Regions from separate parts of the Rhizobium sp. AN68 genome, predicted to be linked through region 1. Evidence: riboswitches for the same ligand, from Rfam matches in the RefSeq annotation. Region 1 holds a riboswitch; the other holds the start of a gene.
The links. Region 1 has a riboswitch for thiamine pyrophosphate ahead of thiB (thiamine ABC transporter substrate binding subunit). Riboswitches for the same ligand answer to the same signal wherever they lie in the genome.

Region 2: linked by a shared signal. The riboswitch ahead of RBH71_RS05610 (ABC transporter permease) and the one ahead of thiB (thiamine ABC transporter substrate binding subunit) in region 1 are both predicted to bind thiamine pyrophosphate.

The regions. Positions count from the first base shown of each region.
Region 1 is NZ_JARWMI010000003.1:2,608,017-2,613,903, forward strand. It holds gene RBH71_RS25700 (M48 family metalloprotease) at 1-725, opposite strand, end outside; gene RBH71_RS25705 (thiamine ABC transporter ATP-binding protein) at 1,033-1,749, opposite strand; gene thiP (thiamine/thiamine pyrophosphate ABC transporter permease ThiP) at 1,746-3,371, opposite strand; gene thiB (thiamine ABC transporter substrate binding subunit) at 3,391-4,404, opposite strand; TPP riboswitch at 4,443-4,553, opposite strand; gene RBH71_RS25720 (VOC family protein) at 4,599-4,991, opposite strand; gene RBH71_RS25725 (ABC-F family ATP-binding cassette domain-containing protein) at 5,083-5,887, opposite strand, start outside.
Region 2 is NZ_JARWMI010000002.1:472,384-478,270, forward strand. It holds gene RBH71_RS05600 (alpha-glucosidase) at 1-1,115, shown strand, start outside; gene RBH71_RS05605 (TadE/TadG family type IV pilus assembly protein) at 1,200-2,489, opposite strand; TPP riboswitch at 2,671-2,773, shown strand; gene RBH71_RS05610 (ABC transporter permease) at 2,902-3,687, shown strand; gene RBH71_RS05615 (ABC transporter substrate-binding protein) at 3,684-4,628, shown strand; gene RBH71_RS05620 (hydroxyethylthiazole kinase) at 4,631-5,371, shown strand; gene thiE (thiamine phosphate synthase) at 5,358-5,887, shown strand, end outside.

The DNA of each region.
Region 1 (5,887 bases):
CTGGAAAGAAAGTCGAGGCTCTGGTCATTTTCGGGATCAGCCGAGGAGAAACGCGCATAGGCTGCCATGGAATCCAGAAACCGCGGCGATGCGAAGGGGTCGTAGCCGGCCTCACCCAACATGCGCACGCCAATCACGTCCGCCTGCAATTCCTGCTGGCGCGAAAAAGCCGCAAGCCGCAGCTTGCCGCGCGCAAGCGCCTGCTTGCCGGCGAGATCGCTCGACAGAACCTCGGCGACCACGCGGCTTGCAATCACCTCCGCCTCTTCCCGGCGCTGGCGCTCGATGCCGTGGTTTGCGGTAACGTGGCCCATCTCATGCGAAAGCACGGCGGCCACTTCCGAGGCATCGTTGGCGAGAGCCAGAAGCCCGCGCGTCACGTAAAGATACCCACCCGGCAGCGCAAAAGCGTTGATAGCAGGCGAGTTGAGGATGGTGATGCGATAGGATTGCTGCGGATTTTCCGAAACAGCCGTCAGCGCGCCGGCGATACGGGCGACAAGCCGCTCCGTCTTGGCATCACGATATTCGCCACCATAACTCGCCACAATACGCGGATGTTCGCGCGCGCCCATCTGCGCACGGGGATCGTTCTTCTGCACCTCTTCCACGGTCTGCGGATTGTCCGAAGGTCGCAAGGTGGACTGGTAGGCCGGGCTGAAGAGAGACTGACACGATGACAGGAATACGGCAGACGCCGTCAGCACGGAACACACGGCAGCCATCCTGCCCGAACGGCGAAGGCCTGAACGGGAGAAAAGCCTCCACTGCGCAGTCATGCTATTTCTCATTCTCTATGCCTGCCCCTAACGTTCCTGATCATCCGTTAATTGCAGACCAGAATAACAGATTCGCCCCAACGAGCCATGAATGTCGAAACGGTAAAAACGATCCATCAAGTCCGGAATATTCCTGAAGAACGCAATAATTCTCGTCTTTTCTCGGGCAACGACTTGAAACTGGCAAGTGCAAATTAACGCCATTGAAGTTATCTAAAGCGATTGCCAGCGGCACGCGTCGAAAATAAGGCGATCAGCCGTTCAGAAAACTGTCGACCGCCTTCACATTTTGTGTGGCGAAGAAATCTGTGGTCGAGCCAGCATAGACAACGCGGCCACGATCAAGAAAAACCACCCGCTGCGCCAGCTTTTTTATGTCGTCTGGATGGTGCGTAACAATAATCGCCGTATTTTTTGTTTCGGCATGCAAGTCGAGAAGCAGGGAGGTCATGCCCGCCCGCAGCCCCGGATCTAGCGCCGCGAAAGGCTCGTCCAGCAGCATGACCGGTTTTTTCCGGACCAGCGCACGCGCCAGCGCCGCCCTTTGCCTTTCCCCGCCGGAAAGCGTGCCCGGCAAACGTTTGTCAAAACCCGCAAGACCAACGCGTGCGAGCGCCACGTCGATCCTCTGCCTGTCTTCCGCCCGCATCTTCAGCCCGGGGCTGATGCCGAGCGCGACATTGGTGAAGATATCGAGATGGGCGAAAAGATTATTATCCTGGAAGATCGAGGAGACCGGTCGTTCGGAAGGATCGAGCGCCTTCATGTCCCGCCCGCCGATCAGGACGCGCCCGGAATCGGGCAATTCAAAACCAGCGATGAGATTGAGGAGCGTCGACTTGCCAGAACCGGATGCACCGACGACGGCAGTCATCTGGCCTTGCGGGAATATACAATCGAGATCGAAATCCTGCGTTCCGAGCCGCAGTCTGACCTTGTCCAACCCCACGGCAAATTCGTCACCCGTCATATGCTCGCCCTTGCTGATTGGGATTGCCGTGAAACGCCGCCCGCGGCAAGCAGCAGGCAGACGACGCCAAGGATGAACGCGTATCCGGCGGCATCATTGGTGCGGTAGCTGCCCATATTGCTATAGACCAGCCATGGCAACGTGACGAAATTTTCCGATCCGAACAGGGCGACCGCCCCGAGATCACCGAGCGACAGAGCCATGGCAAAGGAAAACGCCATCAGCAGCGGCCGCCGCAGTACCGGCAGATCGGCGAACCGCAGCCGCGTCAGTCCCTGAAGCCCAAGGCTGGCGGAGAGCCGGGACGTGCGTAAAAAATGGCTGGTGAAGGCTGGCTCCAGCACCCGCATGGCAAGCGGCAACGCCATCAGCATGTTGATGAGCGCCACGAGAACGGGAGCATAAAAACTGACATCTCCAAAGGGCCGCAGCAACAGGAACCACCCGCTTCCCAGCACGACGGGCGGCACCAGCAGCACCAGCGATGACCCCGCCCCGAGCGTGGCGGACAAAAGGCGCAAGGGCTGAGCCGCGTGCCGTCTGGAGCCCACGGCCTGTCGCGCACCGATAATCGCAAAGCAGCAGAGCACGACGAGAGTTGCGGAGAGCGCAGCGATTGCAAGGCTGGTCGCCGCCGCACGCAGGAAGATCGGCGCTGACAAAAGACGCGGCAGATCGGCCCCCAAACCCGAGACGGTTATGGCAACAAGCGGCAGGCCGACCAGCAGAACCGCAAAAATGATTGCCGCTCCGTCCCACAGGCGCGCGCCAACGCGCTTGCCGTCGAAACGGCGAACAGGGCGGCCAAGCGAGGCAATTTCCGCCTCGGGCGATGGCAAAAAGGCAAGAAGGCCGAGCAGAACTGCTGTGACTGCAATCTGCAAAACCGAAAGCGCGATTGCCCTTTGCGGATCGAAATCAAACCGCAGCGCCTGATAGATTGCGACCTCAAGTGTCGTCGCCGCCGGTCCACCGCCCAGCAGAAGCACTAGCGTGAAGCTGGTGGCGCACAGCATGAAGACAAGCCCGGCAATACCGGGAACAAGCCGCGAGACGGCCGGCCACTCGATGAAGCGGAAAACCGAAACCGGCCCCATGCCAAGACTTGCCGCCATCCGCCAATATTCGCCCGGAATCCGCTCCAGCCCGGCCAGCATCAGCCGCACCGCAAGCGGCAGATTGAAAAACACATGGGCGATGAGAATGCCGGAAAGGCCGTAAATACTGAAGGGCTGCTCCGCACCGGCAAAAACAAGGGCAGTATTCAAAACACCCTGCCTGCCCCAGATCGTGATGATGCCGAAGGCGCCGACGATGACCGGCAGCCCCATCGGCACAGCCATCAACCTGATAATCCAAATCCGCCCCGGAAAATCCTGTCTGCGGGAGAGCGCAAGCGCCACCGGCAGGCCGAGAACAATGGAAAGAACAGTGGACAACGTTGCCTGATAGAGCGTGAAGCGCAGGATGCGCAGCGTGTAGGCATCCACGATTCCGGTGGCGGATGTGCCGGCATCGAAAGACAGGAGTGCTGATACAGCAAGCGCCATGAACAGGAAAACGGCGGCAAACGCCGCCGTTCCGCCAATGATCGACCATCTGTAGTCGCGACGCAGCATCATGCGCGGGCGTGCCTCTTGCTCAGTTCATGCTCATGGCCGCAAGCCATTCGTCGATCCAGGCCTTGCGGTTCTTCGCCACCTCTTCCGGGTCCATCAGGAAGGTCTTCTGCGGTACGACGAGTTTGGAAAATGCCTCGGGCAGGGGCGTGGACGTTGCCGCGACCGGCATCATCCAGTTGTTTTCCGGAATGGCATCCTGAAATCCTGATGTGAGCGTGAAAGCGAGGAACTGCTTCGCCAGTTCTTTGTGCGGCGCGTTTTTGAGAAGGCCGGAAACCTCGATCTGGATGTAATGCCCCTCGGAAAAACCCGCGGCCTGATAGCGATCCGTCTTTTCCGAGACCATGTGATAGGCAGGCGACGTGGTGTAGGAGAGCACCATCGGCACCTCACCCTTGGTGAAAAGGCCATAGGATTCCGACCAGCCCGGCGTAACAGTGAGAATGCGCTTCCGGAGCTTCGCCCAGGCTTCCGGTGCCTTGTCGCCGTAAACGGACTTCACCCAGAGCAGCAGGCCAAGCCCCGGCGTGGAGGTGCGCGGGTCCTGAATGGCGATTTTCTGTGAAGGATCGCCGTCCACCAGATCCTTCAGGCTCGTCGGCGGATTTTTTATCGTCTGCGTGTCATAGACAACGGCGAAATGACCGTAGTCGTAAGGGACGAAAATGTCGTCCTTGTAACCGCCCGGCACCTTGGCCGCCGATGCATCGATACCGCTGATATCGAAGAGGCCGGTCTGTTTCGCTTCCGCGACCAGATTGGTGTCGAGACCAACAACGACATCCGCCTTCGACGCCGCCCCTTCAAGCTTCAGGCGGTTGAGCAGCGCCACGCCATCCGCCACACCGACGAAATTGACCGTGCAATCGCACACTTTCTCGAAGGCCTCTTTCACCTTGGGGCCGGGACCCCATTCGGAAACGAAGCTTTCATAGGTGTAGACGGTCAGTTCCTGTCTGTCCTGAGCAGTGGCAAGACCGGGCAGAAACAACGAAACGGCAACGAGGGAATTCAGGAAAAGACGACGGCGCACGGGTATCTCCTCAAAAAACGAAAAGGGAAATAGCCGCTTGCCTTAAGCCGTCTAATCCCTCCGCCGGTATGAACCGGATCAGGTTCTTCGGGTTGGCAAGCCTCTCAGCCTTTTGCACGCAAGCACAAAAGACACCCCGTTAGATCAAGATGATGATGTAGTCCCGCTGTCTCTGATTGGCAAGATGGCTGCCGTCAGGCCTGCTGCACCATGTGCACCAGTTCCCAGACATGGCCGTCGGGATCCTGAAAACTACCGGCATACATGAAACCGTGATCCTGAACCGGTTTCCAGCTGCTGCCACCCGAGGCGAGCGCCGTTTCGATCATCCGGTCGATTTCCTCACGGCTTCCCGCTGTGAGACAGGTCAGGACCTCGGTGCTGCGTGTGGCGTCGGCGATATCGCCATTGATGAAATCGCGAAAACGCTCCTCCTGAAGAAGCATCACGAAGATGTTCTCCTCAACGATCATGCAGAGCGTGCGGTCATCCGAATATTCCGGATTGAAGGTGAAACCGAGAGCCGTGAAGAAGCTTCTCGATGTCTCGATATTCTTGACCGGCAGATTGACGAAGATCATGCGCATTTTCTGAACTCCTCCGAACCCGCACAGGAAACGGCAATTCCGCCTCCCTGTCAAAGGTGGATGAGACCTCAGTCAAGAAATCGCGACCAAGTCACCCTTCAATTTCCTCGCGCAGCATCTCCAACTCCAGCCATTCCTCTTCCATGGCTTCGAGCTTTTCGCGCAGCTTCGTCATTTCCTGCGCCAGCGTATTGAAGGTAGCCGGGTCCTTGGTGAACAGATTGGGATCGGCCATACGCTGCTCACGCTTGGCGATTTCGCCCTGCGCCTTCTCCATTTCCTTTGGAAGGTTTTCGAGCGCAAATTTTTGCTTGAAGGAAAGCTTGCCCTTGGCCTTTGAGGGGTCCTGCGACGCGGAGGCGGAAGGGGCGGTCTTTGCCTTTTCCTGCTTCTCCGCCTTGCGCTTTTCTTCTGCGGCACCCTTGCGTTGCGCCATCATGTCCGAGTAGCCGCCGGCATATTCGATCCAGCGTCCATCCGGCTGGTCCGGATTGGCGGGCGCGATTGTGGAGGTGACGGTACGGTCGAGGAAATCGCGGTCGTGGCTGACGAGAATGACCGTGCCGGAAAAGCCCGCAACGATTTCCTGCAACAGATCGAGCGTTTCGATATCGAGATCGTTGGTCGGCTCGTCAAGGATCAGCAGGTTGGTAGGCCGCGCCAGAATGCGCGCAAGAATAAGACGGGCGCGCTCACCACCGGAGAGGTTGCGGATGGGCGTGCGGGCCTGTTCCGGCTGGAACAGGAAGTCCTTCATGTAACCCGTCACATGTTTCAACTCGCCATTGACCAGCAAATTGTCGCCGCGACCGTCGGTGAGGTAATGAGCGAGCGTATCGTTTGGATTGAGATCTTCACGCTTCTGGTCAAGCGTCGCGATTTCCAGATTGGTGCCG
Region 2 (5,887 bases), on a different contig from region 1:
GTTATCCGCATTTGCGTCAGAAGATCGCGGAGCTTGCCGATCAGGGCATTCGTTTTCTGGGATACGTGAACCCCTATCTCTGCGTCGACGGCCCGCTTTTTCCGGAGGCGGAGGCGGCCGGTTATTTCGCCACCGGCGCGGACGGCAAGACGGCGCTCGTGGATTTCGGCGAGTTCGATTGTGGCGTGGTCGATTTCACCAATCCGGCCGCAGCCGAGTGGTTTGCCGAAGAGATCATCGGCAAGAATATGCTGGATTTCGGCCTTTCCGGCTGGATGGCCGATTTCGGCGAATATCTGCCGATCGACATCACGCTATCGAACGGCATCGACGCCAAGCTGATGCACAATGCCTGGCCGACGCTCTGGGCAGAGGTCAACGCCAAGGCTGTTGAAAGCCGTGGCAAAACCGGCGAAGCGCTGTTCTTCATGCGGGCGGGCTTTACCGGTGTGCAAGCCCACTGCCCGCTGCTGTGGGGCGGCGACCAGTCCGTCGATTTTTCCCGCCATGACGGTCTCGTCACCGTCATATGCGGTGCGCTGTCCTCCGGTCTTCTCGGCAATGCCTATCACCATTCCGATATTGGCGGTTATACCAGCCTGTTCGGCAATGTCAGAACCCCGGAACTCATCATGCGCTGGACGGAGATGGCAGCCTTTACTCCTGTCATGCGAACCCATGAGGGCAATCGCCCGCGCGACAATCTCCAGATCGATCAGGACGAGACCGTTCTTGGCCATTTTGCCCGCATGACGGCAATCTATGTCGCACTCGCCCCCTATCTGAAATCGCTTTCCACTGAAGCGGCCGAAAACGGCCTGCCGGTACAGCGCCCGCTTTTCCTGCATCATGAGAACGACCGGCAGACCTATGCCATTCAGGACAGCTATCTCTATGGGGCCGACATGCTGGTCGCACCAGTGTGGAAGGCGGGGGAGACGCAGCGCACGCTTTACCTTCCGGGCGATGGGGAATGGATGCATCTTTGGAATGGCGCGCGGTATTTTGGCGGGCACGAGATCACCGTGGAGGCTCCGATAGGCCAGCCGGCTGTGTTCTACCGCGCTGAAACGCCCTTTACTGCGTTATTTGAACAGCTTCGCAATATCGCTTGAAGCATCACCTTCCGGCCATTTCAAAAAACGCCGCAAATATTGCGGCGTTCAACCGATGCTCTAACAGGCCTCGCTAAACGGCCATCAGCCCGTCAGGCGTGGTGATGTAATGGCTTTCTTGAACAGCACCGTCATCGCGTCACTGATGCCCTGGGAGGGGCTGACTTCGAAATACAGGCCCGGGGAAGCGCAGCTCTGCATGCGTGAGCCGATTTCCGCCTGAAAGGGCTTGATCCAGCTATTATACCAGTCATTCGTCGGCAGCGGCAGATAGGTGGTATAAAGCACCGCGATACGAAAACCCTTTTCCTTCAGTTTCGTACAGTCTTTGATGTCGATCGGCTCCTGACAGCGGCCTCCCGTCAGTTTTTTCGTACAGGAGGACGGCTTGTAACTGTCGCCCACCCCGTCTGAAACAAAGAAAATAACCTTATCCGGGTTCGCCGAGCTTGCGCCCGTGCCCGAACTGCCGACCTTATCTCCAATCTGGATCAGTGCCCGGTCGAAATCTGTTTGCTGGTCGTTGTTGTATCCCTGATAGGGGATTGACATAAGGTTGATTTCACCAGCTTTTTTCTTTGCTGCGTCCAGATCCGATGTCAGCGAAACGACCTCAAGCAGCTTGGTATCTTCCGCCCGTTCCCCGAAGGTATAGACGGCCATGCGATATTGATTGCTGCTTTTGCGCGTGGACTTTGCCGTGTCCATCAGGCTGGCGGTTGCCTTGGCAACCACGTCGATACGCGTCGTAACCCCGAGTTTCTTGGCCTTGAAGTAATAGCTGTTCGGGTCTGCCACGCCGTCCTTCACGATGTGGCAGGCAAAAGCGCATTTATCGCCAGTGTTCGCAACCAGGGTGGCAACATCCGTGGGTGTCGCGCCCACTCCCATGGAGGGCGTATTATCAAGCAGAAGATAGAAATCGCTGAAGGTTTCCGTTTCGTATTTGGCCGTGGCCGTGCCGGCAACCGAAACGAAATCCTTCCCCAGAAGCCCTGAGAGGGTCGTGCTGACCGACGCCTTGAAGCTGACGGACGACTCGACCACATTGCCGTGCTTGATCACCGAGACATCGACAGAGGTAATGGTGTAGTCCGCGTCGCCGCGCTGATTGCCATCGAAGAATGCCCGGGCTTCTTCATTGCCGACGGGAATGACACCGTCCCCCGACATCTTCTTTGCCGCCTGAACACTTGCGGACATATCGGCGACTGCCGCCAGAGCCGCGGAATCCGCCGCCTGCTGCAGATCGGCTTTGACCGACATGCCGCGCGTAATATCGAGCGCCACACCGGCAGCCCCGCACAGAGGCACCATGAGCAGCGCGGTCAGAATGCCAAAATTTCCAGATTTCTCTCGCCAGAAGTTTTTCAAGTTCGCCCCCAACCAATCTGGGAGCTGAAGCTAATACAGCGGAATTGAAAAGCGGTTTCAATAAATAACTAATTTTTGATAAACTTAATATAATCGACAACTAATATGTTCGCGGCAAATTCGCCAATATTCTCGTTAACTTTCAACGTTGACATTACTTCAAAACCCTCCTAGCAAAACAGTCTCTTCCGAGGGGAGCACCTGACGGTGCTGAGATGGCGATGAGCCGGACCCTTGAACCTGATCCGGGTCATGCCGGCGTAGGAACGGAAACTGTAGCGCGTTTGCGGTACTGCCCTTTCTCTTCTCCGCTTTGCCCGGATCTCCGTGATCGCCACAGCTGGAGACCGAACGATGATGATGAAACATCCTTCCCTTCGTATACGGTACGGCTGCGTCTGAGCCCCGGCCGATGCGTGCCTCCCATGCGCTGAAGGGCGTCGTTCTTATTCTGATTGTCTGGCAGCTGGGCATCTGGCTGCTTGCACCGCCCCGCTACATCCTGCCCTCGCCGGCCGATGTTGCCGCAGCACTCCTGCGCCAGCCAGCCTTCCTGTTCGGACAGGCCATGGTGACATCAGGTGAAATGGCTGTCGGGCTTGCGGCTGGCATTGCCGCCGGCATTCTCGTTGCCTTTACGATTGCCGCCGTCCCGCGTTTTGGCCGCCTCGTCTGGCCCATGGTTCTCGTGTTGCAGGCATTTCCGGTCTTCGTGCTGGCCCCCATTCTCGTACTCTGGTTCGGTTTCGGCATGGCCTCGAAAGTTGTCATGACGGCGATCATCATCTTTTTCCCCGTCGCTTCAGCCTTCACCGACGGCCTCAATCGCACGGATCGGACAATCCTCGATGCCGCCTCGCTGACAGAGGCGAGCCACTGGCAAATCCTCACCCGGCTGCGTGTGCCGCTGGCGCTTCCCTCACTCATTTCCGGGCTGAGGGTCGCAGCTCCGCTCGCCCCGCTCGGCGCGGTCATTGGCGAATGGGTGGGCGCCTCCGCCGGGCTCGGTTTTGTCATGATCCAGTCCAATGCCCGCATGCAGACCGACACAATGTTCGCCGCCATGACCATTCTCGCCCTCATGGCGGTGCTGCTGCGGCTTGTCGTCGACCGGGCAACGGCCAACCTCGCCCCCTGGGCCAAAGAAACAGACCATCTCATTCCTTTCAAACATTTGCGGAGACTTTCGGCACCATGAAACGAACTCTTCTTTCCCTCGTCGTCGCGGCAGCAAGCGTGCTTTCGCCTGTGCAATCGCAGGCGGCCGACAAGCTTACCGTGTTGCTGGAATGGTTCGTGAACCCGGACCATGCCCCGATGGTGATTGCCAAGGAACGCGGCCTTTTCGCCGATGCAGGGCTGGAGGTCGAGTTGATCCCGCCCGCAGACCCATCCGCCGTACCGCGTCTGGTCTCGGCAAAGCAGGCCGATATCGGTGTACACTACCAGCCGAACCTCTATCTCGACCACGATGCAGGGCTGCCGCTCGTCCGTTTCGGCACGCTGGTCGAAACGCCGCTGAACACCGTCACCGTTCTGGCCGACGGGCCGATCAAGAGCCTGAAGGACCTGAAAGGCAAGAAGGTCGGCTTCTCGGTTTCCGGTTTCGAGGATGCGATGCTGAAGCGCATGCTGGAGAAGGAGGGACTGACAAAGGACGATGTTGAACTGGTCAACGTCAATTTCTCACTCTCGCCATCCCTGATCGCCGGCAAGGTCGATGCCACGCTTGGCGGCTTCCGTAATTTCGAACTGACGCAGATGAAGCTTGAAGGCCACGAAGGCCGCTCGTTCTTCCCCGAGGAACATGGCGTGCCCGCCTATGACGAGCTCATCTTCGTCACCCATCGTGATCTCGTGAAAGATAGCCGCCTGCCGCGTTTTCTCTCGGCCGTTGAGCAGGCTGCTATTTTCATCACCAACCACCCGCAAGAATCCTGGCAGCTTTTCATCAAGGCCTATCCGAACCTTGACGACGGGCTGAACAAGCAGGCGTTTTTCGATACGCTGCCGCGTTTCGCCAAACGTCCAGCCGCACTCGATCGCACCCGCTACACACGCTTCGGCACCTTCATGCAGGACATGCAACTGATCAAGCGGGCGCCGGCGGCGGAAGACATTGCCGTGGAGTTGCAATAACCATGGCAAACAGTTTTCCGACTGCGGCGAAGGCCGCAGAGATCCTCGAAAGGGTAAGGCAGACGCGCCCGCGCGTGCATTGCCTGATGAACACCGTGGTACAGAAATTCACCGCGGACGGCATTACCGTTGTCGGCGGCATACCCTCGATGACAACCTCACTCGAAGAAATCGGTGCTTTCGTCACGAAAGCCGATGCGGTAACGATCAATCTCGGCACGCTCGACGCCGACCGGCGAAAAGTCATTCGATTTGCCGTCGAGATCGCCCGCGCGGCTGGCAAGCCGTGGATTCTGGACCCCGTGCATTGCGACTATTCGCCATCGCGACTGGCGTTCGCGCGTGACCTGATCTCGCTTGGACCCACCATCGTGCGCGGCAACAGCGCTGAGATGAGCCTGATCGGTGCTGTTCCGAACGCCATCAGGATAGAGACCGGACCTGTCGATAACCTGCGCGACGCCACAAGGAGTGTCAGAATCGTCAACGGTCACCCGTGGATGGCGAAGGTGACAGGCACGGGTTGCCTATCGGGTGGGGTCATCGCCGCCTTCATGGCGGTGGAAAAAGACGCACTGACGGCCGCCGCCGCCGCCCTCGCCATCACGGGTGTCGCAGCCGAACTGGCAGCGAAAAACGCCAAAGGCCCCGGCACATTCGAGCCGGCATTTCTCGATGTGCTTTCAGAAATTTCCGGCGAAGACATAATAAACGATGCGAGGATTGAGCATGAACAAGGTTGATTACCGTCTCAACGCGTTGGTCGATGCGAGCCTCGGCGATGTTGCGCCCTTGGGCGAGCTTGCTCTGGCGGCCGCACTCAACGGCGCGACCATTCTCCAATATCGCGACAAACACGCCTCCACGCGGGAGATGATCGAAAACGCCAGCGCAATTCGCGAAGCCATTGCCGGCACGGGCGTGCCGCTGGTCATCAACGACCGGGTGGATGTGGCGCTCGCCTCTGGCGCGGACGGGGTGCATCTCGGCGCCGATGATATGGATGCCAAAACCGCCAGACGCATCCTTGGAGATAAGGCGATCATCGGCCTCACCGTCAAGAACCGCGCCGATGCCGAGCGGGCGGCCTCCATGCCCGCCGATTACGCCTGCATTGGTGGCGTGTTCGAAACCGTTTCCAAGGTCAATCCAGACAAGCCTGTCGGCCTCGACGGCTTTACGACGCTCCGCACTCTGCTCCGCGAATTGCGGCCGGGCATGCCGGTGGGCGCCATCGCCGGTATCGATCTTGCCCGCGT